3 regions of the Chlorobaculum tepidum TLS genome follow, and region 3 is predicted to be linked to each of the others. Evidence: riboswitches for the same ligand, from Rfam matches in the RefSeq annotation. Region 3 holds a riboswitch; each other region holds the start of a gene.
What was found. A riboswitch is a leader RNA that binds a small molecule or an ion and turns the genes downstream of it on or off. The one in region 3 is predicted to bind cobalamin.
Positions count from the first base shown of each region.

Region 1: linked by a shared signal. The riboswitch ahead of AYT24_RS04295 (TonB-dependent receptor plug domain-containing protein) and the one ahead of AYT24_RS01930 (hypothetical protein) in region 3 are both predicted to bind cobalamin.
Region 2: linked by a shared signal. The riboswitch ahead of AYT24_RS02720 (hypothetical protein) and the one ahead of AYT24_RS01930 (hypothetical protein) in region 3 are both predicted to bind cobalamin.

Region 1 is NC_002932.3:877,038-887,392, reverse strand. It holds gene AYT24_RS04310 (cobyric acid synthase) at 1-1,276, opposite strand, end outside; gene bluB (5,6-dimethylbenzimidazole synthase) at 1,294-1,932, opposite strand; gene AYT24_RS04300 (hypothetical protein) at 1,929-2,396, opposite strand; gene AYT24_RS04295 (TonB-dependent receptor plug domain-containing protein) at 2,439-4,388, opposite strand; cobalamin riboswitch at 4,603-4,837, opposite strand; gene AYT24_RS04290 (Na/Pi cotransporter family protein) at 4,890-6,566, opposite strand; gene AYT24_RS04285 (SRPBCC family protein) at 6,582-7,061, opposite strand; gene AYT24_RS04280 (NUDIX hydrolase) at 7,486-7,896, shown strand; gene AYT24_RS04275 (cobalamin-binding protein) at 7,874-8,773, shown strand; gene AYT24_RS04270 (cobyrinate a,c-diamide synthase) at 8,763-10,142, shown strand; gene AYT24_RS04265 (AAA family ATPase) at 10,146-10,355, shown strand, end outside.
Region 2 is NC_002932.3:579,191-589,545, forward strand. It holds gene AYT24_RS02695 (hypothetical protein) at 1-545, shown strand, start outside; gene AYT24_RS02700 (pentapeptide repeat-containing protein) at 561-1,640, shown strand; gene AYT24_RS02705 (hypothetical protein) at 1,697-2,311, shown strand; gene AYT24_RS02710 (hypothetical protein) at 2,954-3,802, shown strand; gene AYT24_RS02715 (SDR family NAD(P)-dependent oxidoreductase) at 3,805-4,812, shown strand; cobalamin riboswitch at 4,973-5,241, shown strand; gene AYT24_RS02720 (hypothetical protein) at 5,241-5,513, shown strand; gene AYT24_RS02725 (vitamin B12-dependent ribonucleotide reductase) at 5,479-8,943, shown strand; gene AYT24_RS02730 (hypothetical protein) at 9,304-9,690, shown strand; gene AYT24_RS02735 (hypothetical protein) at 9,765-10,355, shown strand, end outside.
Region 3 is NC_002932.3:405,465-415,819, forward strand. It holds gene cobA (uroporphyrinogen-III C-methyltransferase) at 1-264, opposite strand, end outside; gene AYT24_RS01905 (ATP-binding cassette domain-containing protein) at 251-1,120, opposite strand; gene cbiQ (cobalt ECF transporter T component CbiQ) at 1,120-1,905, opposite strand; gene AYT24_RS01915 (energy-coupling factor ABC transporter substrate-binding protein) at 1,902-2,219, opposite strand; gene AYT24_RS01920 (energy-coupling factor ABC transporter permease) at 2,219-2,974, opposite strand; gene AYT24_RS01925 (transporter) at 2,987-3,778, opposite strand; gene AYT24_RS01930 (hypothetical protein) at 3,798-4,124, opposite strand; cobalamin riboswitch at 4,146-4,358, opposite strand; gene AYT24_RS01935 (hypothetical protein) at 4,460-5,467, opposite strand; gene AYT24_RS01940 (nitronate monooxygenase) at 5,585-6,847, opposite strand; gene gpmA (2,3-diphosphoglycerate-dependent phosphoglycerate mutase) at 7,182-7,925, shown strand; gene gltB (glutamate synthase large subunit) at 8,086-10,355, shown strand, end outside.

The DNA of each region.
Region 1 (10,355 bases), 470 kb from region 3:
TCGCGCCGTCGAAATCGTCGGTTGCGACGCCGTTGCGCTCCGTCACTTCGAGGAGTGGCGACGCACCCGGTTCAAGTGCCGTCCGGCCCATATGAATTTCGTAACCGCTTACAAAAAATGGTGTTCCGGCAATTTTACCGACGCTGTTACAGAGCGCTTTTTCGCGTTCCAGCACCGTCTCGACCGGCAACATCGCGAGACCCGCGCTCGCGCCCGGAGCGCCCTCAACGCCGTACGGATCGGCGATAGACGCGCCGAGCATCTGGTAGCCACCACAGAGACCGACAATGATGCCTCCCCGCTTGCGAAACTTTTCGATCTCGTCGCGCCAGCCCATTGTTTCGAGCCATGCGAGGTCACCGCGCACGTTCTTCGAGCCTGGCAGAATCAGCGCTTTGTAACCATCAAGCGACTTCGGGCGGTGGAGGTAGTGCAGCTCGACCGAGGGATCGCGCTCCAGCGGCGCAAGGTCGGTGAAGTTGGAGATATGCGGAAAGTAGATCGCCGCGACGCCGATCTTGTCTCCGGACGGCTCCTGCTTCGGATCGACCACGGACGACAATGGGACAGCGTCCTCAGCATCAATGGTGAAGCCGCGAAAATAAGGGATGACGCCAAGCACCGGCACGCCGGTCATCGATTCGAGCATTTTTACGCCACCCTCGAAGAGTGATTTGTCACCCCGGAAGCGGTTGATAATGACGCCTTTCACCAGCGCACGATCCTCCGGCGGAATCACAGCAAGCGTGCCCACCACCTGGGCGAAGACGCCACCACGGTCGATGTCCGCTACGAGAATCACTGCTGCTCCGGCACGTCGGGCGGTTTTGAAGTTCACGAAATCGCGCTGGTAGAGATTCATCTCCGCGCACGATCCCGCCCCCTCGATCACCAGCAATTCGTGCCGCACCATAAGCCGGTCGAGGCTCTCGAAGGCCGCCTCGGCCCAGCGCTGCGTGTCGCCGAAATATTCGCGAGCGCTCTTGTCCGCGCACACTTTGCCTTGCAGCACAACCTGCGCGCCGGTGTCGGTGTTGGGCTTGAGCAGCACCGGATTCATGTCGGCGTGGGGCGCGACACGAGCGGCCTGCGCCTGCACGATCTGCGCCCGGCCCATCTCGAAACCATCCGGCGTGACGCCTGAATTATTCGACATGTTCTGCGCCTTGTAGGGCGCCACATCGACTCCCGCGTTGCTGAAAATGCGGCACAGCGCGGTGGCCACGATGCTCTTGCCGACGTCCGAGGCGGTACCGAGTATGGCGATATTGGTCATGGGCGTTACGAAATCAGTTACCATTGCTCCTGGTGCAGCAGGTCGTCGAGTGCAAGGCGCGGCAGCCAACCGGCCTGCTCCAGCTCCGGCGCTTCGTGGAAAAAGCTTACGTAACCGATGCAGAGCCACGCCACCGGCACGATGTGCTCCGGAATGCCGAGTACCCGGCGCACATGGTCGTGGTGGATGATGCTCACCCAGCCGACGCCGAGATTTTCCGCGCGCGCGGCGAGCCACAGGTTCTGCACCGCACAAACCGAGCTGTACAGATCCATCTCCGGATTGGCCGTGCGCCCGATCACCACCTCGCCGCTGCGGCTGCGGTCGCAGGTGACGCAGATGCCAACCGGCGCTTCAAGAATGCCTTCGAGCTTGAAGGTGCGATACTGCTCGCGCTTCTCGCCCTCGAACATTTCGGCAGCCTCGGCGTGAGCGACTTCAAAGCCCTCCTTGATCTGCTTGCGAACGGCAAGATCATGTACAACAACGAAGTCCCACGGCTGCATGAAGCCGACGCTCGGCGCGTGGTGCGCTGCATCGAGCACCCGCCGGAGAACCTCCTCCGGCACCGGATCGGGCAGGTACTGGCCGCGCACGTCGCGGCGGCTGTAAATGACTTTGTAGAGCGCGTTGCGCTCGGAAGTAGTGATGGTCATTTCGATTCATTTTTCTTATTCCGACTGCCGAACTGCCATTGCAGATCCGCGAGTCCTTCGAGAATTTTTGGCGATGGCGACACAAAATGCAGGCCATCGAGGCGCACGATCTGGTAGTCGCCCTCGGGAATCCGCACGGGGCATTCGTAGCCCTCCTTCTGGAGCACGACGCACTTCGCGCCCGCAGGCCTCACCCGCTTGCAAACATCGCGGCTTGTCCAGTCGGAGAGAAAGAGAGAGCCGGGATGCAGCGCCGCGATGGCCGCCGGGTCGGAATCGATCACGCCGCCGGTCTTCGGCAGGTCGAGGTCGCCATAGCGGCTCACCCCGGCGATGCGATTGGCGAGACCGAGCGCACACAAGGTGTCGGTAATGTAGGGCGACTGGCTGACGATGCGCCCCTCCGACCCGGATGCCGCTCCCGCGAAAAGCAGGAGCAGCAGCACAAACATCAACTGTTTCATGACCGGCAATGATTTACCGGTTTCTGTTGATGACAGCATGGATCAAATGTCCGCCTTCAGACCAAAAACAAAGGTGCGGCCAGGCATCGGATAGCCCTTGACATACTGGTACTCGCGGTCAAAAAGGTTGTTAATCTCCGCCCTGACCGTGATTCCCGGCCCTTTCACGCCCTTGCCTCCGAACGGAAACTTCTTCGATACGGAAAGATCAACCACCGTAAATCCGCCTTTCGGCACCACCTCGCCAAAGCCGGTCTCCCAGTTCTGAACGAGAGTCTTGCCTGTGTAGGCAAGGTTGAACGCGCCGTTGAACCCGCACCCATCATGCACTCTCAGTCCGGTGCTGGCGTTCCACTGCGGCGTGTAGAGCAGGTCGTCACCGGTCTGGTTGTCACGATACCGCAAGAGGTAGGTGTACCCGGCATATGGTTCAAGCGTCCACGAAGAACCCTCGAGTGCAAACACCTTCGAAAGCTCAGCTTCGATTCCGGATACCGTCGAGCTGCCAACATTGATATAGGTGTAGGTCGTTGGGGCAATCGCTTTGGTCTGAATCATATCCTTGTAGTCGGTGCTGAACCAGGTCAGCGAGCCATTGAGCCCTTTCCAGGTAAGGTCCATGCCGACTTCATACGTCTCGCTCGATTCCGGTTTGAGATCGGGATTGCCGATATAGGTCGTCCCCCAGCTAGTGATATGGGCGGCAAGCTCACGCGCCGACGGCATCCTGAAGCCTTCGGCATACGAACCTCTGAGCTTGAGGAAATCGGTTGCCTGCCACGCCACTCCGGCCTGATGCGCGAAGTTGTCCCTGCTCTTCGACGTGCCCTCGCCTTCCTTCATGTCAACATGATAATCATCGTAACGCACGCCTGCGGTAAGAATCAGGCGCTCGTCGAACAGGCCATATTTGCCGAGAAGAAAACCGGCCGGATTTTCATAAGAGGCCCATGTGGGCGCCGAAGTGGAATCGAGCTCGTATTTCAACCAGTCAAATCCGGCTGTAAGCCTGAGGGCACCCGGCTGCCAGGAAACCTGTGCCTGCGCCCCTTGCTGGTCAACATTGTTGGTGCTTTCACCCCAGTTCGGATCGACATAGCGATACTCGTCCTTTCCGGTGAAGTAGCGAGCCATCCATGAAAGAGTACGGCTGGAGGTCGTACCATCGTACCTGAAATCGACGGAGTGGTTGTTCTGAACCGTATAGGCATTGAGATCGGGCAAGCTGAAATAGCCCGGAGAGCCGGCCTTGTCCACATCGAAGGAGTGAACGATCATGCCGATCCGCTGGCCGTCGGCAATCTCGTAACCAACATTCAGGCTCGCCATCTTCTGGTCGTGGTAGCCGGTGTTCTGGTAGGTCTCGCCTTTGGCCGTCTTGTAGCTCCCAGAATCGGATTTCGAGATGCTGCCTGAATAGTCGAAGCGTCCGGATTTTCCCTGAATGGTCGCCTCGGTCATGGAGAAATCGTTGCTGCCGATTTTCTGCTCGATCGACGCCGACGGCGCGCCCGAACCTTTGGCCGTAATCACGTTGATCACGCCGCCAATCGCCGCAGAACCGTACTGCACGGCGGCAGGCCCCCTAATGATTTCGATGCGCTCGACGTTGGCTGTCATGATCTTGGCGAGGTTTCCGGTACCGGCGCGGCGGCCGTCGAGCAGTACAAGCACCTTGCCCATGAGATCATTGCCGTGGGATTCAGTCCTGAAACCGCGGATGCCAACGGAGGTCAAGGTTCCAGGATACTTTTGAATCTGTCCAAGATTTTTCTCCGCGAGAAGTTCACTGAGATCGTTGGCCGACGACTCGTTAATCTCCTCTTTGGTGATGATCGTAACGTTCGAGGTCAGCTCTTTTTTCGGCTGCGGCACACGGCTCGACGTGACGACGATTTCATTACCGAGATAGTCCGAACCGGTCTCGGCGGCGTGGAGCGTGGGGCTGGCGAGCATTGCCGCCATGACGATGGCGAGCGTTCTTCTGTTCATGGTGTTGTCCTGTGTTGAATTAACTGAATCATCAACAGACAGGGATAGAGGAAAAGGACTGAACCGGCACCAGAACACAGCATGGATCGAACGGACTGACGAAAGCCGCGCTCAACGGAAAATACCGCCAGAGAGCACGGATTCTGAAAACGATGCTGTTGGTCTTTGGATAAACCGGAAGTGCTTTGCCTGACTATTAACCCGTAGTCTTGTTTCCGAGCAAAGAGTAACTGGCAGGTCTCCTGACTTTACGGCTTGAATCGATGCAGCCTTCCCGCCCGCTCCGTGGAGGAGCCTGGCAGTGACGTGCACCGGCTGCGGCTTTGAGGCATGTGGCCATACCTGCCAGCGGCAGTTTTCCGTTGTACAGTTGCGGGTACAGTGTACGAATCTCACGTACTTCCCTATTCTCCGGCTTTAAAACCGGCACCAGCTAATCATGTGAAAGAACATCTTCTTTGTGGGCGGAATTTACGATTTTCCATCGCAATTACAAGCGACTCACGCATTGCGGTCGGCAGTCATGCCAACGATGGTGCGTGCCATCGACATGGCCTGATGATGCAGCACGTCGAGCGCCCGGAGCAGCTCCATATGCAGGTCGTGCGTGCGCTCCGATTCGGAACGGCTCTTGATGCGCCGCATGTGCGAAAATCCAAGATCGAAAAAGATGCGGTCGAACGCCTTGCCCTCTTCGATCACCGCCGAGGCCCTGCGGGGACTCATCTCCTCGATGGCCAGGTTCATGGCCGCGATCTCGCGGCACACCTGTTCGTGCAGCCGCTCGATCTCCGCCTTTCCCTCTGCGGTCAAGCCGACATTGAGCTTTCCCGACGGAAAATCGGCCAGCAGGGTTTCGACCACATCGCCTGCCGACTCGATCTCCTTGGCCAGCGCCATCAGCGCCGCGGCCTCCCGGATCAGCGGCTCGCCGACCGCCTCCTGCATGACGCGGATCAGGTACGCAGTAACCTTCTGCTCCAGAAAATCGAGCTTCTCCTCGCGCATCATCAGCCCCTCGCTCACCCCAAGCCGCTTGTAGATGAGGTCACGCCCGTTCCCGCCACCAATGAATGGCACGGGCAGCGCGCTTGCCATCCGTCCGAGAATCTTGTTCATGCGCGAAATCTCCAGTCGGGCCAGCCCAACCGCCACCTCGGGAGTGGCGAGTGCCGAGGTGCGCAGATGCCACACCGCAGGAATCCGCCCCATCTCATCGGGATCGTCGGGCAGCAGCTTGACAAGCATCCGCCCGAACTGCGGCAGAAACGGCAGAAACAGCAACGCCATGAACAGGTTGGAGAAGGTGTGGGCATTGGCGATCTGCCTCGCCAGCCCTCCGGCGGCATCGGAAGGCGAAATGGCGCGGATCAGGTCGAGCCAGGGCGGCAGAAAGATGAGAAAGACGATGACGTAGGTGACGTTGAACATGAGCTGCGCAAGAAAGACCCGCCGGGCGGGGCGAACGCTTCCGGCGCTGCCAATGGCCGCCGTGATGCAGGTGCCGATGTTGGCCCCGAACATCAGCGGCACGGCCACTTCGAGGGTCAGCACACCCTGCTGCGCCATCGTGATGAGAATGGCGATGAACGCCCCGCTGCTCTGGATAATCGCCGTCATGACCGCACCGGCAAGCACGCAAAGCAGGGGATTATCGAGCGTGGTCAGAATGGAGAGAAACTGCGGGCTCGATTGCAGCGGTTCAACCGCCATGCCCATGAGCTTGAGGCCAAAAAAGAGCAAACCGAGACCGGAGATCGCCTCGCCGAAAAGAGAGAGCACACGCTGCCGACGAATGAGCGACAGGAAAAAGCCGAGGGCGAAAAGAGGCAATCCGAACTCACCCGGCGAAAAGGCGATGAGCTGCGCCATCATGGTGGTGCCGATCTCCGCGCCAAGTACCACGCCAAGCGACTGCGAAAAGGTGAGAATCTGCGACTGCACCAGCCCGATCAGCGTCAGCATCACCATGCTGCTCGACTGCACGGCCACGGTCGCCGCCACGCCCGACAGCAACGCCGACACCGGGTTGCCGGTAATTGTGGAGAGCAGATGCGCGACCCGTCCGCTCGAAGCCTTCCGCAGTCCGGCGCTGAGAGACTTCATTCCCAGCAGAAACACCGCGAGGCCGCCCGCGAACAGCAGGAAATTCGATAGTACGGATTGCGATTCCATCATCTTCCGTATCTGTTTTCAGCGCGTTTCAGACGCCATCTCGCCCAGAATTTCAGCGACCCTGCACCGCCGGTACTCGAACACCTCGTCAAGCCGAGGCCCGACGATCAGCGCCTCGACCACTTCGCCAAAAAGGTCGAACGGCAGCGCATACTCCACAATGTCGGTCATCTCCGTGCCGCCCTCGATATCGCGGAAGAGGTGACGATGATACCACTGCTCGTAAGGCCCGGACAGCTGCCGATCCTCGAAGAAATCGGGCTTGGAAACCTTCATGATTTCGGTCGTCCACCGCACGGGAATCATCATAAAGGGATAGAGCACGAAATTCAGCTTCATGCCTTCATAGATTGCCGTTCCCGCATTGCCGCCCTCGGCCTTCAGCATCATTTCGGGCGGCGTGATCCGGGCAAGATTACCCGGTTGTGAGAAAAAGTCCCACGCCACATCTATCGGCACAGGCAACCGCTGTACCCAGGTTTTTGTATGCAGATTCATTCAGTTCGTTACAGCTCAGTTTTTTTGGTTCTTCGCAGAATTTCGTGGGTGGCATGAAGGATGCTCACATGACCATCCCTGATGAACAAGTTTAACAGTTCGGTCAAAGACATGTATAACTCATCATATGATAAAGCATTAATGTGATTAATCCTTTGGCCGGACACTCTTTGCAAAGCGCATTCGTTTTGGCCGTGCCTCAGTCGATTGACCCATATTCACCATTTACTCACGAAATTCTGCGAAAAACCAAAAAGTTAATTGATTGCGAAAAAACTTCTCGAACAGCAGTGCAATACACAGTCCCGCACCACCCACTCTTCGCCAATCCCCCCCCCACGAAAACCGCTTGCCCTGAAAAACCCCCTGCACTATCTTGCAGGTGATTTCTCGCAGGTGCATCAAATCCTCAACTCTCTTGCTCATGCCCAAAGCTACCGTCGGCGCCATCATCCACCCCTCGGAAAGCGAGCGTTCGACCATCCTGCTCACCAGGCGGAACGTCAATCCGTTCAAGGATCATTGGTGCCTTCCCGGCGGGCATATCGATGATTACGAATCTGTCGAAAATGCCGTCGTTCGCGAAGTAAAGGAGGAGACGAACCTCGACTTTGCACCGGAAACGTTCGTCGGCTGGTTCGAGGAGATATTCCCGGAGCACAACTTCCACGCCGTGGCGCTGGTGTTTGCCGGAACCGGATCGGGCGCGTTGCAGTCGCAACCAGAGGAGGTCGCCGACATGGCGTGGTTCGCGCTCGACGATGCACTTTCGATGCCGATCGCTTTCACCCATAACCTTGTCCTGCAACACTATGCCCGTTCGCTCGAAAAGTAACCGCCTGACTCCCCTTTTCATCCTTCTCGCCCTCTGCCTGCAAACGCTGGCAGGGTGTTCGAAACCGCAGGCTTCCGACAAAACAGAGCCGACGAAATCGCAAGCGCCGCAGCGCATCGTCAGCCTTGCGCCGAGCCTGACCGAGATGCTTTACGCCATCGGTGCGGGGCCACAGCTTGTCGGCAGAACCAGCGCGTGCGACTGGCCCGCCGAAGCCAAAAAAGTACCGGTGGTCGGCTCCTTCGGACGCCCGTCGCTGGAGATGCTCGCTTCGATGAATCCTGACCTCGTGCTGGACGTCGATCTGGCCGACGATCAAACGGCAAAAAAAATGGAAGAGATGCATATCCGCCGCGAGCACATCCGCTGTCAGGATCCCAAAGAACTGCCCGCCGCGCTCCGCAAGCTCGGCACGCTCACCGGCCACACACGGCAGGCGGACAGCCTCGCGACGGTGATCGAGCAAGGGCTGGCGAAGTATCGAAAAGAGGCTGACGCGAAACAGCACAAAATGCGCATCTATCTTGAAATCTGGAACGATCCTCTCTGGACAGGCGGGAGCAACAGTTTCGTATCGCAACTGATCGCGCTTGCCGGTGGCCGCAACATTGGCGACGCGGTCGAGAAGGAATATTTCGAGGTCTCGCCCGAGTGGGTCATCCGCCAAAATCCCGACCTGATCGCCTGCATGTACATGGCGAACCAGACCCCGGCAGCCGACAATGTGAAAAAGCGCCCCGGCTGGCAGGGCATCAGCGCCGTGCGCAACAATCGGGTCTATGACAACTTCGACAACCGTCTCTACCTGCGCCCCGGACCGCGCATCCTCGAAGGCATCGCCGGAATGAAAAAGCTGATCGAGAGCAATGAACAGTAACGCCACGACCAAGAGGAACGCGACGATCAATACCCGACAGAGCCGGGCGTTCCTCGTCGCCGCGCCGTCGAGCGGCTCCGGCAAAACAACGATCACCCTCGGTCTGTTGCGCCTCTTCGCGCGGCGCGGTATGGCCGTGCAGCCCTTCAAGTGCGGCCCGGACTACCTCGACACGATGCTGCACGCGATGGCCGCCTCGACAGGAGAAACAGCGCGACCGGGCCTCAACCTCGACACCTTCATGGCCTCGAAAGAGCACGTGCGCTCGCTCTTCGCACGCAACGCGGCATCGGCAGATATTTCGGTGATCGAAGGGGTGATGGGGCTGTTCGACGGGGCCGAAAAATCGGACGGCAGCAGCGCCGAGATCGCCGCGCTGCTTGGCTTGCCGGTCATCATGGTGATCGACGGCTCGAAGATAGCCTACTCCGCAGCGCCGATTCTGTACGGCTTCAAGCATTTCGACCCCTCGGTGAAGGTTGCGGGCGTCATCTTTAACCGCGTCGGCAGTGCGTCGCACTACAGCCACCTCGAAGCCGCCGCAAAAGACGTTGGCGTCGAGCCGCTCGGCTATCTGCCGCGCAACAGCGATATTACGATCAGCGAGCGCCACCTCGGCCTCAACACCTCGGCGGAGTACGACCGCGAAAAGCTCATCGACGCGATGGCCGAACACATCGAAAAAACGGTGAATATCGAGCGGCTGCTCGACGTGGCGCGGATCGAACTGCCTGAAATCGAACAAGCACAACCAGTGACGAAAAAGCTGGACAAGGTGATCGCCGTAGCACGGGACGAAGCATTCAACTTCATCTACCACGACAACCTCGAAACGCTAAAGCGGTATGGCGAAGTGCGCTTTTTCAGTCCGCTGCACGACCGCGAGCTGCCCAAGGCCGACCTCGTTTACCTCGCTGGAGGCTACCCGGAGCTGCACGCCGAAGCGCTGGCGGCGAACAAAACGATGCGCAAAGCCATCGCCGAATGGTGCCGCAACAGAGGCGCAACCTGGGCCGAGTGCGGCGGCCTGATGTACCTCGGCAAAACGCTCACACTCGCCGATGGCGCAGCCCACCCGATGTGCGGCGTACTCGACCTCGATACCACCATGCAGGAAGCCCGCCTCACGCTCGGCTACCGCAAGGTGTATCCGGCGGGAGCGGACGGCGTGGAGCTGCGAGGCCACGAATTCCACTACTCCCGCATCTGGCGGCAGGGCGAAATCGACACCATCGCCGAAATCCGCAACGCCCGCGGCCAACAGGTCGGGACAAAACTTTTCCGCGTCGGCAACACCATCGCCTCGTACCTTCACCTCTACTGGGGCGAGCACGACTACCTTGCTAACTGGTTCGACGTGTTGAGGTAAAAAATGATCGCGAGCAAAACGGCAACGACGCGCCGCTACGTCATCACTGGCGGGCCGGGCAGCGGCAAAAGTACGCTTATCGAAGCGCTCGAAGCGCGCGGCCAGCGCTGCTACCCGGAGGTCTCGCGAGAGCTGATCCGCCGCGAAGCACGCCGCCCGAACGGCGTGATGCCCTGGAACGACCTCGAAGCGTTCGCCCGCCTCGCCTTCACG
Region 2 (10,355 bases), 170 kb from region 3:
ACTACAATAACAACGCCAACAAGCGGGTCACTCCTGAAATGGTCATGGCGCAGGTTGAACGCTACAACCGGCCCAACGACGACGAAGGGCATCTGTACGGCGCGATCATCGGTTCGGTCAGGGAGTATCAGTCGATGAAAAAGAGCGGCAAATATGCGAAGTATCCGCTGGTCTACTGCGCCCACTATTGCGGCGACCTCTCGATGCCACTGCACAACACCCGCTACGACGACTTCAACAAAGAGCGCCACAGCATCAACGACGGTATCATCGAGAACAGTGTGCGCCACAACATCGGCTACATCCAGCGCATGATGCGGCCTCCCGTCATCGACAGCGAGGCCGACCTGGCGCGCGAGATCGCCGCCGTCGCCGAATCGGCCCGCAAGCTCGGCATGAAGATGCGGAAGGAAAATCGCGACATGACCGTCGATGAAGCTTACACGCAGGTGACGCGGAGCGCCTCGCTCTTCAACGCCATTCTCGCCTGGCTCGAAAGAACGCAGAAGACGGCGGGCGAAAGAACCGTGACCGTAACGAACTGATTTTCAATAAGTTGCATGGCTGAAAAGAAACATCTCGACAGGCTGAAAGCTGGAGTCGCAAGCTGGAACCACTGGCGCAAAGCGCAGCCGGAAGTCCGGCCCGACCTCAGCCAGGCCGATTTCAGCGCCGCCGACCTGAAAGGCATCGATCTTTCGGAGGCCGACCTCGTCGGCGCGACTTTCGCGAAAGCGACGCTCTCCGGCGCGGATTTGCGCGGGGCCGATCTTCGCGGAGCCGACCTGTCGGGCGCGCGGCTCGACGGCGTCAATCTGAGCCGCAGCACCATCGATCTCTCCACGCGCTACGATGGCGTGACCGGATGCCAGATCGGCGTCAACGGCCTCTACTCGCCATCGACCGACTCGGCGGCCCTGATGCGCCTCGATCCGCCCGGCAACTCCATGCAGGGCGCCAACGCCGAGGCGGTCGTCGAAAGTTTGCGCCAAGCGCGCAAGCTGCACACCTTTTCGGTGATTCTTGCCGGAATCGCGATGCTTTTCATCGTCATCAAGCCCAAAACCATCACCCTGCCATATCTGGCCGGATCGTTCAAGTTTGATGACTTCAGCTATGCTTTTCTGGCCACCATTCTCTCGGCGGCGCTCCTGAGCCAGGTGGTTTCATTCATCGACTCGGCGCTGCAAGGCGCGCGCTACCTCAACGACCGCCGCGCGGCGATGCTGGTCGGCCACTTTCCGTGGCTGCTCTCCAAATACGAAAGCGACCCGGCGAACAAGCGTCAGTCAAGGGTCCTGCGCTTTTTTATGATTTTTCATCCGCTGATCTACCTCTACTTTTTCGTCCAGTGGAGTGCGCTCGCCATCGGCGACTGGGATTCGGTCATCCGGCACTACCAGCAGATGCCGATTATTTTTGGCGAATACCTCCTGCCGGTCGTCTATGTCATTCTGATCCGCATCTGCCTGCACCTCTTCCGTCTCTCCGAAGGTTTCCAGAAGCCGATCCTTTTCGACGCCGAAACCGAACGCAGCCGCCGCACCGACATGGAACGCCTTACCGAAGCCATCGAGCGCCAGTCCGCCCTTACCGCCGAGCTGGTGGATGTACTGAAAAAGAGGGAGGGGAAGAGTTGAGCGTTGAGCGCGAGAAAATGAAGAACGGCTTTACCGTCTCTAAACTGTTGTGCAGCATGAGCAGATTTGCAGTTGTTCCGATACGCCGCGTGAGTGTTTTGTTCATCTTTTCGATCATCCTGCTGTTTGCGGATGGCGGAAATGCCATGTCCCGCATGCAGCCTCCGGACGGCGTGGTGGCCGGTGTGGTTAACGCCTTCGGTTCGAGAGATGCTGTCCGGTTGAACCGCTTTGTCCATCCAAAACAAGGCGTGGTCGTCATCTACCGCCAAGGCGTTTTCAATGTATTCAAAGCCGTTTCGCGGATCGATTTCAGAAAGCCGGTTCCCGAATACTTCCCTTATCCAAAAATCAGGGGCGGTGCGCCTCTCAGGTACGCGGCGTTGCCGGTGTATGATTGCGGGCGCGAGGCCTGGTCGAAAACCGGCCTGTTTTGCGACCCAAAACACCGGGATGTTTTGTTGAGCACCATGGCGATTAACCTGAAGCGGAGCGGACTGAAGGAGATTTCGCAGGAAACGATCGACCGCTTTCGAGCGCTCGAAGCGAAAAGCGTTCGCGTTGTGCTGGTTGACGTGAATGGAAACGATCTGGTGTTTTACTTGACGAGAATCGGCGAGCGCTGGTATTTGACCATCCTCGACCGTGTCTCCAGCGATTGCAGTGCTTGATTATGGAAAGATGATTTGTGCGGCTGGGTTTTTGAAAAGAAGCGTTCCCGGAGAAATCGATAAAAATTACTGGAGCACCATTCTTTTCTGTCATGCTGAGCGAAGCGAAGCATCCAGCTCTGCAACGGCGTTGCTTCGGGTAGTTTTAATGCCGGAATCACGTTTTTTGCTTCGTTAAAGCGTATCTTTTTATGCGTCGTTTGTACTTATAACATTTCACAGGTTTACCCCAACCCATCTTGCCACTATCATCACTTGCGGCCATCAATGAAGTGCATCTTCAGCCTCTTCGAAGGCTGCTAGAAGCCGATCCTTTTCGACGCTGAAACCGAGCGCAACCGCCAGCCGCACCGATCGATATGGAACGCCTCACCGAAGCCTTTGAAAGCCAGGTCATGCTTATCGCCGAGCTGGTCGAGCTGCTGAGAAAGCGGGAGGAGAAGAGGGGAGAGTGAGGAATGATGAGTTATGAATGATGAATTGGGGAAGAGCGAGAGAGCTCACATTGTAGAATCAACATGTTTTGTCAGCCTGTCAGTGAGCGAACAGGCGAATGGTTCCGATACTCGACATTGACAAAATGGTAGCAATAGGCTTCGTGGTTTGCGTTAAATCAATAAAACCAGTTACAAGGAGAATCATATGTCAAAAACCGCATTGCTTCCCACGGTAACAGCTGTGCGCATGGTTTGGGCCATGTCGGGCAAGTTTTCCAATGATGCTCCTTCGCAAACCATGGCTACCTACGTCGAAGATGTGCTGAAGGGTATTGAAGAGCAGGCACCGCAAATTAGCTCTGACGAACGCAGTTATGTGACGAGCGCCGTCGCCACGATGAAAGCCAGTCTGCGCAGCATCGATGTTATTTCCAAGGGGCGTGACCTTAATTTTAAGGAAAACGAGAAGCTGCGTAGCGCTTATCTTGAATCGGTAAAAGAAAGTCTGGATTTTGGAAATAAAGCCCAGGACTTTCTTAAGTCACTGCCTGCGATGACCATTGCGGGCGCGGGAGGGGTGACGGTGGCGCAATATTTTTTTAAAGCATCCACTTTCGAGCTTTGGGGATTCGGTCTTATACTCACAGGCATTGGGTATTTTTTCAATCAGTATATAGTGCTCTGGGTGCGCCGGAAAAAGCAGATGCTTTATGTGACCCAGGATTATGAGCGAGGACTGTACTACGAACAGTACCTTGACCGTGTACGCCTGGTTCTGCTTGCTCTTTTTCTTGATCTTGAGCGGATTCACAAGCGGGTATTCAGAGAGAACTATGAGGCGGACACCACATCGGTTGCAGTTCAATCGATTATCGACGACATTTTGTCCGGGGTTCGCTCAACTTTTTGCCCGTACGCTTACAAACATATGGCTGAGAAAAAAGTGACCCCTGAGTTGTGGACTCTGTGCGAAAGCGGTATTCGCAAGGCAGTGGAGAACTGCCCACTGTGGGAAGGGGGACAGCAGAGTGAAAACCGTATCGACAGTTTGTAATTATGGCCAAAACCGTTCTTGTTACCGGCGCGTCCGGGTTTATCGGGTCGCATCTGGTGGGGCGGTGCTTGGCGGATGGCTGTCGCGTGAAGGCGCTGGTGCGGAAGGGGAATGCATGCATCGATTCGCTGCGGGCTTCCGGTGTGGAGGTCATCGAGGGGGATGTGCGTGATGCCACCGCGGTCGATGCCGCCGTGCGTGAGAGTGACCTCGTGCTGCATGCTGCTGCGCTGACCTCCGACTGGGGGAAGATGCAGGAGTTCATCGACATCAACGTTGGCGGTACGCGCAACGTGTGCGAAGCGTCGCTTCGGCATGGTGTCGGACGGCTGGTGCATGTCAGTTCGTTCGAGTGTTTTGATCACCACTTGCTTGGCCGCATCGACGAGCAGACCCCCTACAAGGCGCGGAAGCAGTCCTATCCCGATACGAAAATCGGCGGCACAAACGAGGTGTGGGCGGCCATAAAGCGGGGGCTTTCAGCAAGCATTCTCTACCCGGTGTGGGTCTATGGCCCCGGTGACCGGACGCTGTTTCCGCTGCTGGCCGACAGCATCCTCCGGCGGCAACTCTTTTTCTGGGCGCGCAACGCGCCGATGAGCATGATTTATATCGACAACCTCGTCGATCTGACGATGCTGGCCGCCTCCCGTCCGGAAGCGGTGGGCGAGGCGTTCATGGCCTGCGACGGCGAGGCGATCACTTTCGAGGAGGTGTGCCGGCGCGTTGCCGTGGCGATTGGCTCGCCGGTGCCATCGCTTCACCTGCCGTTTGGCATGGTTCGGTCCGTTGCCGGGGTGATGGAGTTTGTCTGGCGGATCGCCGGAAGTAAGAAGCGTCCGCTCCTCACCCGGCAGGCGGTTGATGTGCTCGCCTCGCGGGCGCTGGCCGACGTGTCGAAAGCCCGCACGATGCTTGGCTGGCAAAGCCACGTGCCGCAGGAGGAGGGAATCCGTCGCACGCTGGAGTGGCTGGTGACGGTCGATCCGGCGCGGTGGAAGGTGAAATAATGTTTCGCCTCCGCCAGAAAAAAAGTTGTTTCCGGGGCTTCGCCCGTAAAGCGTTTTGGTGTCCGCATCGCGCGGGTTTACCCTCGTTAAGTCACCCGTCTGGCAGCCGGAAAATTACCCTCCGGCGTTGTCTGCCTTCCAAAAAATCGTTACCATTGATGAGTTCTTTCAGCATTACGGTGCCGGATGAAAGATGCCGGATAATAGGGAAGTGCGTGTGAATCGCACACTGTGCCCGCAACTGTAAGATGGTATGTCGCGCGACGACAGGAGCAGCTCTGCTTTTGTGGCCGTTGCGGATCGGGTGTATCCACTCCGCCAACCTCTGATAACCACGGGGAATGCGGGGGAAGGCTGCCCGGAGGAAAACGTCGAAGTAATTTCGCAGCCATCGAAGTCAGGAGACCTGCCGTAGTGGTTGGCGCCGAATGGCTCCGGGAACAGAGCTTGGCGACCCGTTCAACGATCGAAACCTGGTTATTCCTCGATCTTTTTTCGTCAGTTCGCCCAAGCTGTTTCCTCAGTATGGCGGGGTGGTTTATATTGCGTTGAGCAATCTCACCGTCACGATACGCAACGGCATCCTCTGTGTGCTGACGTCAGGTAAGTCTTGGAATAAAAAGGATTTATCTATCAACAACCAATTATCGATTCTGGAGACTCCACATGAAAATCGCCCGCCTGTTCACTTCCCCTGGTGAAAACGTCTATGACCGTTTCGACTACACGCTCAGAACCTCCGTGCTGCGCAATACGGACGGTTCGAAGGTCTTCGAAATGAATAATGTCGAAGTGCCGGTATCATGGTCGCAGGTTGCCGCCGACATTCTGGCGCAGAAATATTTCCGCAAGACCGGTGTGCCACAGCGTGATGCCGAGGGCAATCTTGTCATCGGCGCGGACGGCCTTCCGGTGACTGGCAGCGAGAACTCCATCAAGCAGGTTGCGCACCGCATGGTGGGCTGCTGGCAGGATTGGGGAAAGCGGTACAACTACTTTGACAGCGATGAGGACGCACAGGCATTTTATGACGAGGTAGTCTACATGCTGCTGGCGCAGATGGCCGCGCCGAACTCGCCGCAGTGGTTCAACACCGGTCTCCAGTTTGCCTACGGCATCAATGGCCCGGCGCAGGGACACTTCTACGTCGATCCGGAGACGGGCGAAATCCGCGAGTCGGAAGACGCCTACAGCCGCCCGCAGGCGCACGCCTGTTTCATCCAGTCGGTCAAGGACGATCTGGTCAACGAGGGCGGCATTTTCGACCTGGCCGTGCGCGAGGCTCGCGTCTTTAAGTTCGGCAGTGGTTCCGGCACCAACTACTCCAACCTTCGCGGCTCGGGCGAAAAGCTCAGCGGCGGTGGTAGTTCGTCGGGTTTGATGAGCTTTCTGAAAATCTTCGATTCGGCGGCTGGCGCCATCAAATCGGGCGGCACCACGCGCCGCGCAGCCAAGATGGTCATCGTCGACATCGATCATCCGGATGTTGAAAAGTTCATCGAGTGGAAGGCCAAGGAGGAGGACAAGGTGGCCTCGATGGTGGCTGGTTCCAAAATCTGTTCGCGCTTCCTGAAAGCGATCGTCGATGAGGCGCTCAAGGGCGGCACCGACCGTCAGGAGAACGAGATGCTCAACACCCTCATCAAGAACGCCCTGCATCGCGGCGTACCGATGAGCTACATTTTGCGCGTGCTGGCGCTGGTCGAGCAGGGTTACACGACCCTCGATTTCGAAGAGTACGACACGCATTACGAGTCCGAGGCCTACCAGACCGTCGGCGGTCAGAACTCCAACAATAGCGTCCGCGTGACCAACGAGTTCATGAAGGCAGTGCAGAACGACGAAATGTGGGTGCTTCGCGAGCGCACCACCGGCAAGGAGGCCCGTGCCGTGCGCGCCCGTGACCTTTGGGAGAAGATCGTGATGAGCGCCTGGAAGTGCGCCGACCCCGGCCTTCAGTTCGACTCGACCATCAACGAGTGGCACACCTGTCCGAAGAGTGGCCGTATCAATGCCAGCAACCCGTGCTCGGAGTACATGTTCCTCGACGATACGGCCTGCAACCTCGCCAGTCTGAACCTCGCTCATTTCCTCGACGAAGAGACCGGCAAGATCAAAATCACCGAACTCCAGCATGCTTCGGCACTCTGGACAGTGGTGCTTGAAATTTCGGTACTGATGGCTCACTTCCCGTCTAAAGACATCGCCCGCCTGAGCTACGAGTTCCGCACGCTTGGCCTCGGTTTCGCCAACCTCGGGCGCGTCCTGATGGTGCTCGGCATTCCCTACGACTCGCCGCGCGCCCTCGCCATCGCGGGCGGCATCGCGGCGATCATGACGGGTCAGGCATACGTCACCTCCGCCGACATGGCCAAGGAACTCGGCGCGTTCGCCCGCTACCGCGAGAACAGCGACGACATGCTGCGCGTCATTCGCAACCACAGTCGCGCCGCGCGCAACAGCTCGGAGGAGGAGTACGAAGGGCTGGTCGTCAAACCTCGCGGCATAGACTCCGAGTACTGCCCGAAGGAGCTGTTCGAGGCCGCCGGAAAGGTGTGGGACGAGGCGCTAAAGAAGGGCAAGAAGTACGGTTTCCGCAACGCGCAGGTGAGTGTGATCGCTCCGACCGGCACCATCGGCCTCGTTATGGATTGCGATACCACGGGCATCGAGCCGGAGTTTGCCATCGTCAAGTTCAAGAAGCTCGCGGGCGGCGGCTACTTCAAGATCGTCAACCAGTCGGTGCACAAGGCGCTTGCCCGCCTCGGCTACTCCGACAAGCAGATCGAGGAGATCGAGAAGTATTGCAAAGGCCACGGCACCCTGCGCGGATGCCCCGGCATCAACCATCAGTGGCTCAAAAGCCGCGGCTTTACTGACGAAAAGATCGAAGCGGTCGAAAAGCAGCTTGAAAGCGTTTTCGATATCCGTTTCGCCTTCAACAAGTGGATCATCGGCGAGGAGTTCTGCCACTCCCTCGGCTTCACCGAAGAGCAGCTCAACGAACCTTCGTTCGACATGCTGAGCGAGCTTGGCGCGACGGAGGAGGACATCGAGGCGGCTAACGACTACGTCTGCGGCACCATGATGATCGAGGGCGCGCCGCACCTCAAACCGGAGCACCTGCCGGTTTTCGACTGCGCCAGCACCTGCGGCCGCAAAGGCAAGCGCTACATCAACCACATGGCGCACGTGCGCATGATGTCCGCCGTGCAGCCTTTTATCTCGGGGGCGATCTCCAAAACGGTCAACATGCCCAGCAGCGCTACCACCGCTGAAATTGGTGACGTCTATGAGGCCGCATGGCAGTCGATGGTCAAGGCGATTACCATCTATCGCGACGGCTCCAAGCTCTCGCAGCCGCTCAACATCTCCAATGCCTCGCCGCAGGATGAAGTCATCATGCTCGGTACCGAGGAGGATCTTGACGAGACCAAGGGGCCGAAAGAGGTGCAGGAGCGCATTGTCGAGCGCGTCTATCACCGCTCCGAGCGCCGGATGCTGCCGAAGCGCCGCAAAGGCTACATTCGCGAGGCGTACGTCGGCGGCCACAAGGTGTTCCTCAGAACCGGCGAGTACGAAGATGGTTCGCTGGGCGAGGTGTTCATCGACATGTACAAGGAGGGCGCGTCGTTCAAGGGGCTGCTCAACTGCTTCGCCGTGCTCGCTTCCAAGGCGCTCCAGTACGGTATGCCGCTCGAAGAGCTGGTGGATAGCTTCACCTTCACCCGCTTCGAGCCTGCGGGCGCGGTGCAGGGCCACGAAGTCATCAAGAATTCGACTTCGATTCTCGACTACGTTTTCCGCTCCATCGGCTACGATTATCTCGGGCGCAAGGATTTCGTGCACGTCAAAGCGGTCGATGAGGTGCCGGAGGTGCCTGCCAACGGTAACGGCAATGGAAGCGGCAACGGCCACGCGCCGAAGTCAAAGGCCACGGAGCTGGAACTCGCCGCCCACGCCACCAAACCGCACCACGACGAAAAAAGCGTCCTGAAAAGTCAGGCCGCCCAGGCTAAAATGCAAGGCTACACAGGCGAACAGTGCGAGAATTGCGGATCGGTGAGAGTGAAGCAGAACGGCACTTGCAAAGTGTGCGAGGATTGCGGAATGACGACTGGTTGTTCGTGAGAATGATTTGATTGATTCTGAAAGCGCCGGGTGCCAGCCCGGCGCTTTTTTGTGGGTGGATTTGAGTTTGATATACGGTTTGAGTGCAAGATTGATCCCGATTCATTTGCTTTGTGCTCGGACTGAGGTAGAACACAATAGCAATTTGGATTATTCCTTAGTTATATCTGTTGTGCTGTTAAACTAAAAAATATCCCGTTTTATGTTTGGAGGAAAAACAACGTGGGAATATGGTATGGAATTCGAGATGTGTATGCGTCGCATATTTGGTGATGAGGCGAATCATATCGCTGGGGGTTGTCTTATGGGCAGTTATCGAAAAAATGGGTACAGAAGTTTTTAAAACAACTAATTCGCGATGTGCAGGATCTCGATACGACGCAAGAACATCGTGAGCATGTATCAGAAAATCTTCAAAGTCTTCTTAACAGCAATTGGACTGGTGAAGATGCGTCTTGGCGTGTTGTTTTCAATATTCTTACAATACTCGCAGAACTGATGGGCTATAGCGAGTTTAGTGGGAAACGTGTTTTTATACCGGCATATTGGCAATCTTTAAATACTCATCTTGATATAGGAAATGCAAACGGCAAGTGTGATGAACTTCAAAAAGAGTTTAAGTCAGCCGCCGGGCATCGCGCCGATGTGATTAGGTATTTAAAGGATAAAGGCTTGACTGATTTTGAGGTGGCTATGACCTTGAAAACATCCGAATATGAGGTAAAGAAGCTCAAGAAGGGTATCTGAAAAGTCTCTGGACAGTATATAGTTAAATCGCTCGCCTTTAAGTTGATAATGATATTTTGAAATCTCAGATGAAGATGGATTATCAGAAAATTAAAAAGAGGTTAGGTTACTCTTTTGCATTTGTGTTTGGATTTTTTTTCGGCATAAGCACATGTGTTAATTTTACTATTGATGCAAAGTGGACAGATTTTGTTTCTTTGGCTTTTACTGCCGCAGGTGTTGCATTAGGATATATAACTTTTTTTCGCTGGTGGCGTAATAAGAAAAAAGACGACTCATATCGTGTTTCAAAAGATTACTTGAATGCTTTAAATGAAGTGCAAGAGGTAATAAGAGAAATCGACTTTCAGTATTTTTATTTATGCCCTGCTCCTGGCTTGCTGGTTGAGGGAGATGAGGTTTCTTTCAAGCGTATCAAGCAGGTTGATCAATTAAGTCATCAGCTTTATCTGTGTCGTGTAAATTTGGTTAATGCAAAAAGTGAATTGAATTTTTGGGACGTAAATTTGAGCGCGGCGTTTGAAAAAGAACATGAAGAGTTGTTAAAGTGTCTTGCAAATCTTAAGGTCGTAATGACGGGGTTGAGTAGTCAGCTTTTTCATTATTATAAAAATCATTCTAATGAGTATATGACTGAGATTGATAGACATAAAAAAATGTTTAAT
Region 3 (10,355 bases):
GCATTTACCCTCTCTGGCGTGACGGACGAGCAGGTCGTTGATCTTCGTCTGGCGGTCGGTCTGATCCTTGCCGTCGCCGAGGCGCTTGCCGACGCTGATCCGCTCCGCGCCGTTCGGCAGCAACGCAAGAATTTCCGGGCTGATGAGCGCGTCATGCAGCACCACGTCCGCCGATTGCAGCACGTTGTGTGCACGTATGGTCAGCAGCTCCGGATCGCCCGGCCCGCCGCCCACCAGAAAAACCTTACCCTTACCGTCGCTCATCGCTTTTTTGATTCTCTTTCAATGTTTTCAAAACCTTTCGCGCTGCGCCAATTGTCATCACATTGCCAGGCAGCGTGAAGCCGTCCTTCGAGACGAGAATCTCGATCAGATGCGCGATGCGCGGCAGGCGAAGCCCGGCCTGCCGCACGAGATCGCGATGCTCGACTATCGCCGATATTTCGCCCTCGAAGAGCACCCGCCCCCGCTCCATGATGCAGACGCGGTCGCAGAAAAGCGGTGCCATTTCGATGTCGTGCGTGGCGACCACCACCGTCATCCCACGGGAGCGCTGCAACTCGCGGATGAAGCGCATGATGGCGTCCGCGCCCTGCGGATCGAGTCCGGCGGTTGGCTCATCGAGCAGCAGCACCGACGGCTCCATCGCCAGCACCCCGGCCAGCGCCACCCGCTTTTTCTGCCCGAAGCTGAGGTGGTGCACCGGCTTGCGCGCTAGTGCCGACACGCCGACAAGCTCCATCGCCGCCTCGATCCGCCGCCGCGTCTCCGGCTCCGGCAGGCCGAGGTTGCAGAGGCCGAAGGAGATGTCTTCGTAAACGCTCGACGCGAAGAGCTGCGCGTCGGGGTTCTGGAAGACGATGCCGACCTTCTGCCGCAGCGCCTTCAGGCCGCGAGCCGAGTAGTCGAGCGGCTCATCGAGCAGCAGCACCCGGCCCGATTGCGGCTTCAGGATGCCGTTAAAACTGAGCAGGAGCGACGACTTGCCCGCGCCGTTGCTGCCGAGCAACGCGGTGACCTGGCCCGCGCGGATCGAAAGATCGACGCCATCGAGCGCCAAGGTGCCGTCCGGCCAGACGCACCGGAGCGCCTCGGTTCGGAGAATATCCGGCGACGGCATCAGAAGAGCCTCCCGAAATGCGTTGCGACGGCGACGCAAAGCAACGCCGCCTCGACCAACGCAATGCCAGCAAGCGACGGCTGCCGCGCTCCGCTCGTTGGCGCGAGCACGCGGATCGCGCCGTCGTAGCCCCGGCACTCCATGGCCACGTACAGCTCCTCTGAACGCCTTGCCGAAAATACGAAAAGATTCGAGGCGAGCGCGGAGAGCGAGCGGAACGTTGCCTGCAGGCCGGCATATCCGAGACGTGACTTCTGGGCTGTGGCTATCGCCGACGACGTATCGAAAAGCTGAAAAACAAAACGATAGACCAGCAACGTCATCTCGACGAAGAGTGGCGGGAGGCCGACCGAAGCCATCGAGCGGGCAAGGTCGGCGACCGGCGTGGTGAAGGCGATGACGTAGAGGCACGAGACCGACGCGAGCGCCCTGAAACAGAGATGCGCCGCCATCGCGAGTCCGGCGGAGGTGACGCCGACGTGCACTCCGCCGAGCGGCGCGGAGACGATGAACGCTTCCGGAGATGCGGATGCATCCACGGCCACCGCAATGGTTCCAATCAGGAGAAATCCCGCCGGAAGAGTCAGCCAGCGAAGGTAATCGACTGGCCGCACGCCGCCCTTCACGACAACCGTGATTCCCATCAAGAGAAGCACCAGCAGGGAAAACACAATGGAATCGGCCCACAGCACCATCGCGATCGGCGGCAGCGCGTAGAAAAGCTTGTATACCGGCGCGACATCGCGCAGCCGGGAACGGGCGGCGTGTTCGTCAAGCGTCATCATTGCTGCTCGAAACCGGAAGCTTCATGCTTGCCTCGCAGAAATCCGAGGCCGTAGCCCAGCACGCCCGCGCCGATGGCCGCCTGCAACGCAAAGAGCAGGCTCTCGACCTCGCCGCCCGGCGGCTCCCAGAATGGCGTGAACCACCGCTTGTACTCCGGGTGCAGTTGCGTAATGGCATGTTCGGCCTGGTCGTCCGAACCGCCGAACTCGGCGTGTTTGAGGCTCATCAGCGGTACGGCGGCCAGCGCGATCACCAGCACACCGAGCAACAGATTTTTCACGAGCAGATTGCTCTTTGTCGAAGCTTTTGTCATCACTTCACCTCCCTGGAAAGCGACTGCGCGCCAAAGAATGATTGACCCGTGTAGGCCATGATGGCGTTATAGACCATCACCGTCAGGATGCCCTCGCTCACGGCGAGCGGAACCTGGGTGATGGCGAAAATACCGAGGAACTTGACCGCCGAAGCGACAACGCCGCCGGTGATGGAAGGGAACGCGAAGGCGAGCTGAAAAGAGGTGACCACGTAAGTTGCCAGATCGCCAATCGAAGCAGCGACAAAGACCGACAGCCAGCGCGGCGAGCGCAAACTGTCGAAAAGTTTGTACAAACCCCATGACACGAACGGCCCGGTAATCGCCATCGAAAATGCGTTCGCGCCGAGCGTGGTCAAGCCACCATGCGCCAGCAGCAGCGCCTGGAAGAGCAGCACGATCGCGCCGAGCACGCTCATCACCGACGGCCCGAACATGATCGCCCCAAGCCCGACGCCGGTCGGGTGCGAGCAACTCCCGGTCACGGAGGGAATCTTGAGCGATGAGAGCACGAAGGCGAACGCCCCCGCCATGGCCAGCAGCAGCTTCATGCGCGGATTGCTCGCCACGATCCGGCGCAGGGAGATGAAGCCGAGCACGAAAAACGGCAGCGACACCAGCCACCAGAACAGGCTCCAGCCCGGCGGCAGGAAGCCCTCCATGATGTGCATGGCATAAGCCTCGCCGCCACCGAAGAGCATAAAAGCCACGGCCATCGAGGCCACGGCGAAAAAGCGGAATTTCAAATTGGTCATGGTTATCCTCCTTTAATTGAATCGTGCGGCCAGGCCCAGCAGCACAGCCGTATCAGGTTCGGCATCGTTCAAACCACCCTTGATGCCAAAATCGAAATCGAAATCTTTGGTGATGCTGTAAGTCAGTCCACCAATAAGAAATGCAGGATGTGTGCGTGAACCCTTCTCTGTGGCCGTTTCGAGACCGATATCGGCAACTGCCCTGAGCTTTTCCGAAAACGCATATTCGCCCGCAAGGGATGCGTTCCAGATGTCCTTGTTGCACGCTGCGTCATCCGCGTCAAGTGCGTAAGCGTTGCGATGGTAGCCGGCGTTGGCGTGCAGCGTCAGCGCCCCGAACTCTTTTGTGGCGATCAGCACCGCGCCGCCGGTCACCCGACCAGTACCGAGGCCCCTGTCGGCGTCACCGGTCGGCAACGAAATGCCGGGTTTCACGGCAAGGCTGAGACCACTCTTTTCGTTTTCCAGGAAGCGCCACTTGAGTTCGACCGTCATATCGCCGATGCCGCTTTCATCGTCGGTAACGAGCTGCCCTTGCCGATGCTGATACCACTGGTACGGCAAGGTGACAATAACATCCATGCGCTTTGCGACGCCATACGAAATCACCGTTGTCGCGTCGTCTTCACGATCCTTGATGCGGACGCCGCCATCGGTCCTGCTGCTGGTGGAAAATTCTGTATGGAGCTCTATCTGCCAGCCGCCGGCGCCCTGGGTGCCGGTATCGTCGGTCGTGAGGGGATAGGCCGCGTAAGCCGGAGCGGCGTAGCACAGTAGTGCTGTCGCCATAACATATTGTTTCATAACCACTTGTTTTCTTGCTTCAGTTGAGTTGCCAGAACGGAATGGCGGTCAGCGGATGACCGGCGACGGTAAAACCGTCATGCCCTTGATGATCGTGTTGACAGTGTTGACCGGATTGACGCGAAAAAGGCGAACAATAGCCGATAAGATGAGTGCGACAGGATCGATGGGGGGCGATGGAAAACAGCACGAATCGCGCCGGGACGCCGAAAGGCGAGCGGAACAGATCGTGATAGACAGGAGGAACGAATCGACTGAAAAGCGAGCGGAACAGTCGGCTGCGCATCGACCGGATCGATGCCCGAACCCAGCCTGTTCCGAAAAGCGGAACGGAGTTGTGTTTCATGGTAGTATGTTGCTTTATTCCCGAAGCCAAAAAATATGAGGCAGGTCTTCTGACTTTCCCGGATTCTGCCGGCCTTCCCATCCCTGAACGGGACAGTGGCATTGTCGGCAAACCTTGTCGCCAGCCTTGCGGCCAGCGCGGAATTACAGCAGCGGGTACTGTTCCGGACTCTCACCGGATTCCCTTTTAAGCCCGTATGTTTCCATGGCGGGCACCACATAATCGGATGAAGTATAAGAAAAAGAAGGGTCTGGGCAAATGCTGGACGATTTTTTTTCAGCCCGAACAGGACGCCCCCCGAGGCAGGGACACTCTTTTCAATTCATCATTCTCCCTTACTCTTTCCCGCTCTCCATAATAATGTGCTTGATCGAGCTGGCGAGGTGGGAGACGATGTCTTGCGCCAGGCTGCTGCTTGATGTTGGCGCGGTGACGGTGTCGAGACTTTCGATGCCCGCCTTCTTGACGGCGTTGCTGATGGTGACGGAGAGGATCGGGTTGCATTCCTTGACGATCTCTTTGAGCATGAATGCCGCTTCGAACATGCTTTGCTGCACAATCTCCTCCTTGTCTTCGAGCGAGAGCACCTGGCAGTGCTTCGAGGCAATGATGCCGGCAAGGCAGGTGAGGTAGGTGTTGGTTGCGCCCGCAAGGAACAGGTTCAGGAAGAATGGTGTCAGGAGGTTTCCTCCCGGCAGCAAAGAGGAGAGTGTATTGCTGAACGAGCACTGGATGATCGGCTTGATGTGCGCCGGAAGCTCACCCTTGTTGAAATCCGACAGCGGCAGGCACTCGTAGACCGATCTGAGCAGTCGCAGGAACTCCCTGATCGAGTGTTTGTGGTGGTATCTCGCGTAGATGTTCCAGACAAGCTTGATGTTGTTGACCAGCGATGTCGTCGTGCCGTAGGAGGTATTCTGGGCGAAAGCGCCGATGAAGAAGTTTTTCGTGGCTACGGTTTTGGTTGTGTTGAGCGCATCGACCTCGTGGAGTTTGATATTGGCCTTGATCCAGCGCAGGTCGTGCTCCTTTCTGCCGCCGTCAGGATGGGCGTGGTGCACGGCGAGCGATTTGCCCAGCCAGGCGATATACGGCTCGAAGTTGCTGCCTCCGACCCGGTCGGCCAGCGGAGGCGCTTTCGGTGCGCTCCAGAGCCGCAAACCGGTGAAAAGCGTAACGGCGAAAAAGAGAACCCAAAGGGCAAGGAATGCATAGCCGGAGTAGGGGAGAAGGCCGTTCAGTACTACCGAAAGACTGTAGAGCTGGTTGACGGCAATGGCCGCCAGGAGAAGGATGATGAACGAGGCAGACAGCCTCAACCAGGAGAGCAGTTGTTTCTTCATGTTGGAAGGAGGCTGTTTTCTGGTTGGAACATGGTGACGGAACAGGCGCGAGAGACGCACTTGTTCCTTTCCATCCAAGGTAAGCTATCTGATTGTCTGAGGCAAAAAGACTGACGCTCACCCTTGCTTTTTGATCTCCGGTTTTCTGATCGAGTGGTTTTCGCTCAGGAGGTAGTCCATGAAAATATCCTCGGCGGAAGGTAACTGCCAGGAGCCGTCCGGCAACCGGTTGACGGTCTCCTTCAGCCGTGAAACCGTATGGCCGCAGGTCCAGCAGTCGTAGCGAGCCATGCCGGTGCAGAGGCAGGTGTGGTTTTTGACCACGAAACGGCCCTCTGCGGGGTTCCTTGATTCGAGCGCCTCGTAGTAATCGTCGATATAGGAGCATTGACCGTTGTTATCGAGCAGATAGCCAAGTCCTTCGCAGTTCGGCTTTCTGCTGTAGTACAGGGTCGGCGACTGTTTCAGCATTCGCATCGGATAACCGGTAGGCGATGAAAGGTTGACCTCCACATCCTCCGGGCTGGCGTTGATGTAATGCTGCTTGACCTCGTCCGGCAGGCCAGACTCCCTGGCGATGGTGAATCGCGTGGCCACCTGCACGGCGGCAGCGCCCGCTTGCAGGTACTCGACCGCATCGGTGCCGGTGAAGATGCCGCCCGCAGGAATGATCGGAATATCCAGATTTTCCTTTTTGAGAAAGGCGAGCGTTTCAGCCACGATGGATTGCAGGCTTTGCGACTGCCAGTCGTCTGGGCCGAAGCCGAGATGGCCACCGGCCAGCGGACCTTCGACCACAATGTAGTCTGGCGGCCGCTGCAAACGCATGGCTCGTTTCAGGAAGATCGAGAGGGCTCGCACCGACGAGATGACGATGCCGAGCTTGACGTCACGGAACCGTTCGTGCTCGCTGATAAGATCGAGGCTTCTCAGATGGAGTCCGGCGGCCAGCGTGATGCCGTCGATTCCCGCTTCCATGGCTGCCTCCATGCGCACCTTGAGTGTCGCGGCGGAGTTGTTCATCGTAAGCTTCTCCATGCAATTCATGAAGATCGCTCCATTGCCTGTTTTCTGACTGATGGTATGGGATACAAACCGCTTCTGAGCTTCGGCGAGCTGTTCCAGATCGAAATGCACCGACGATTTGTCGCGATTGTTGACGTTCGACGCATACATCTGGCGCTTGTCGGCTACGTATGAGGTTCCAAACAGCTGGTCGCAGACAAACATCACCTCGGCATCGGAAATATGACCAATACCTCCCAGCCGTTCCGCCGACAAGGCGAGCTCCGAGGTCGAGATATTGACCCCCATGCCACCGATGACGATGGGGATATACTCTTTTCCGCCGAGCTTTAATCTGAAATTATTGACGTTCATGGTGTTCAGATCTGATACGTGCTGGTTACTGAAGTGCCGCCCGGTGGGCGCTGGCTTGTTCCTCCGTCCGACGGGCAACGGTAGCCGTTGCCATGGGCTCAGGTTCGGTCATCAAGCGTCAAAAATCATATAAGATATAATATTTCGAACGATAATGCCATAACAGGGTGTTCAACGCCTTATAAAAAATACCCTTGTCGCAGGAATTTCAGGGGGTTGCACGTCGCTGAGAGAATGTTTGAGAATGGTTTTTCAGAATATTAAATTGCCAAGCCTGTAAATGGCGCACTCTTTCCTTTTTCAAGAATCAATTTACGAGCACAAGGAGCGTTACATGAAGAAACTTGTCCTGCTGAGGCACGGCGAAAGCCAGTGGAACCGGGAGAACCGTTTCACCGGATGGGTGGATGTTGATCTTTCCGAGAAAGGAAGAGAAGAGGCGAGAACCGCTGGCCAGCTGCTCAAGGATGAGGGTTTCGTGTTTGACCTCGCCTACACTTCGGTGCTCAAGCGCGCCATCAGGACGCTCTGGACGGTGCTCGACGAGATGAATCTCATGTGGATTCCCGTCACAAAAAACTGGCGTCTCAACGAACGCCATTACGGAGCATTGCAGGGGCTCAACAAGGCAGAGACTGCCCAGCGCCACGGCGACGAGCAGGTGCTGATCTGGCGCCGCAGCTACGACACGCCGCCACCGGCTCTCACCGAGAGCGATGAGTTCTGGCCGGGCAAGGACCCGCGCTATGCTTCGCTGTCCTCTCAGGAACTGCCTGCCACGGAGTGCCTGAAGGATACGGTTGCGCGCTTCCTTCCCTACTGGCACGAGACTATTGCACCGCAGATTCGCGATGGCAAGAATGTCATTATTACAGCTCACGGTAATTCGCTCAGGGCGCTGGTCAAATATCTCGACAACATTTCGGATGAGGATATCGTCGGTCTGAACATTCCTACCGGTATTCCGCTGGTGTACGAGCTTGACGACGATCTCAAGCCGCTGAAGAGTTACTATCTGGGCGACCAGGAGGAGCTGAAGAAAAAGGTGGAGGTCGTCGTCAAACAGGGCAAAGCCTGAACTTTCAAGGACTTCCGGTTTCGCGACATTCTGTTTGGCCTGAAGCTTTTGGCTTGAAGGTAAAAGGTCATGAATTTTCTGTTCAATACCTTATATTCTGGCCTTTGCGCAAGGAAAGTCCTGTATTTTTGAATTTTTCTGAATTGATGTGCCTGAAAATATGAAAGCAAAGCATGAAGGGGGCCTGTACGATCCACAGTTCGAGCATGATGCCTGCGGTGTTGGTTTCGTAGCCAATATCAAGGGTGTCAAGTCTCATCAGATCATCAAGCAGGGCTTGCAGGTGCTGGTGAACATGAAGCACCGTGGCGCCACCGGTTACGAGAAGAACACCGGTGATGGCGCTGGTATCCTGATACAGATTCCCGACAAGTTCATGCGCAAAGTGTGCGCCCAGAGGAACATCGAACTTCCCGAACCGGGTAAGTATGGCGTCGGCATGGTTTTTCTCCCACCAGACCTCACGCAGCGCCGCGCCATCGAGGATATCTGTCGCCAGATGGTGCAGGCGGAAGGTCAGAAATATCTCGGTCTGCGCAAGGTACCGACCGACAACTCCACGCTCGGCCAGACCGCCCGTTCGCAGGAGCCGGTGGTCAAGCAGATTTTCGTTGGCCGCGGCAACGACAACATGTCAGACCTTGAATTCGAACGCAAGCTTTACATTATCCGCCGCCGTATTTTTAAGCGCGTTCGCTTTACGTCGGGTCTTCTCGGCAGCAGCTTTTTCTACATATCGAGCTTTTCGGCCCGCACGATTGTCTATAAAGGCATGCTCAATCCGGAGCAGGTCGAGGAGTTCTATCCCGAACTGAGAGACCCGGATATGGAGAGCGCCATCGCGATGGTGCACTCGCGCTTCAGCACCAACACCTTCCCGAGCTGGGATCGCGCTCATCCCTATCGCTTTCTGAGCCACAACGGCGAGATCAACACGCTGCGCGGCAACGTGAACTGGATGAAGGCGCGTGAAAAGAACATGCAGTCCTCTATTTTCAAGGGTGCGCTCGAAGAGATCAAGCCGATCCTGCTCGAAGAGGGTAGCGACTCGGCCACGCTCGACAATGCTTTCGAGTTGCTTGTCATGTGCGGCCGCTCGATGGCTCACGCAGCGATGATGCTCATCCCGGAGCCGTGGTCGGGCAACGAATCGATGGACCCGGACAAACGAGCTTTCTACGAATATCACAGCTGCCTCATGGAGCCGTGGGACGGCCCCGCATCGGTGGTTTTCACCGACGGCATCCAGATCGGCGCGGTGCTCGACCGTAACGGCCTGCGCCCGTCGCGTTATTATATAACCAGCGACGACCTGGTGGTGATGGCTTCCGAGGTCGGCGTGCTCGATATCGATCCTGAAAAGATCATCAAGAAAGATCGCCTTCAGCCGGGACGCATGTTCCTGGTCGACACCAAGGAGGGGCGCATCATCTCCGACGAGGAGATCAAGAAAAGCATCGCTTCGGAGAAGCCCTACACGGAGTGGATCGAGCGCAATGTCATCGATCTCGCTTCGTTGCCGGAGCGTGAGCGCATGAAGAATCCCGACGAGGACAACTACAGCATCACCGCTCGCCAGAAGGCGTTTGGTTATACCAATGAAGACCTTACGCTTCAGATCAGGCCGATGGCCCAGAACGGCACCGAATGCATTGGTTCGATGGGCAACGATACGCCGCTGGCAGTGCTCTCCAACCGTCCGAGGCTGCTTTATGACTACTTCAAGCAGCTCTTTGCCCAGGTGACCAACCCGCCGATCGACTCGATCCGCGAGGAGATTGTCACCTCGACAACCGTCATGCTCGGTGCCGAAGGCAATCTGCTCGAATCGGACGAAATCAACTGCCGCCGCATCAGGATTCCGCATCCGATTCTGACTGACGAAGACCTCGAAAAGATTCGCGGCATCGACAAGCCTGGCTTCAAAGCGATTACCCTGCCGATTTTCTACAACGTCGCAGAAGGTGGTCGAGGTATCCAGGAGACCATGCAGGACCTGTACCGTCAGGCTGAAAAGGCGATCAATCAGGAGGGGGTCAACATTATCATTCTCTCCGACAAGGGTGAACTCGAAAAGTCGCGTGCGCCGATTCCAGTTCTTTTGGCCCTTGCCGGCTTTCATCACTTCCTTATCAGCGCGGGTCTCAGAACCAAGGTTGGTCTCATCGTCGAGTCGGGCGAGCCGCGCACGGTTCACCACTTTTCGATGCTGATCGGCTATGGCGCGGGGGCGATCAATCCCTATCTCGCGTTCGAAACCATTCGCCAGCAGGTGGCCCAGGGGCGCATTACGCACGACGAGAAGAAGGCGATCAAGAATTATGTGAAAGCGGCCGTGAAGGGTGTGGTCAAGACGATGGCCAAGATGGGCATCTCGACCGTGCAGAGCTATCGCGGCGCGCAGATTTTCGAGGCGGTTGGTCTCAACAC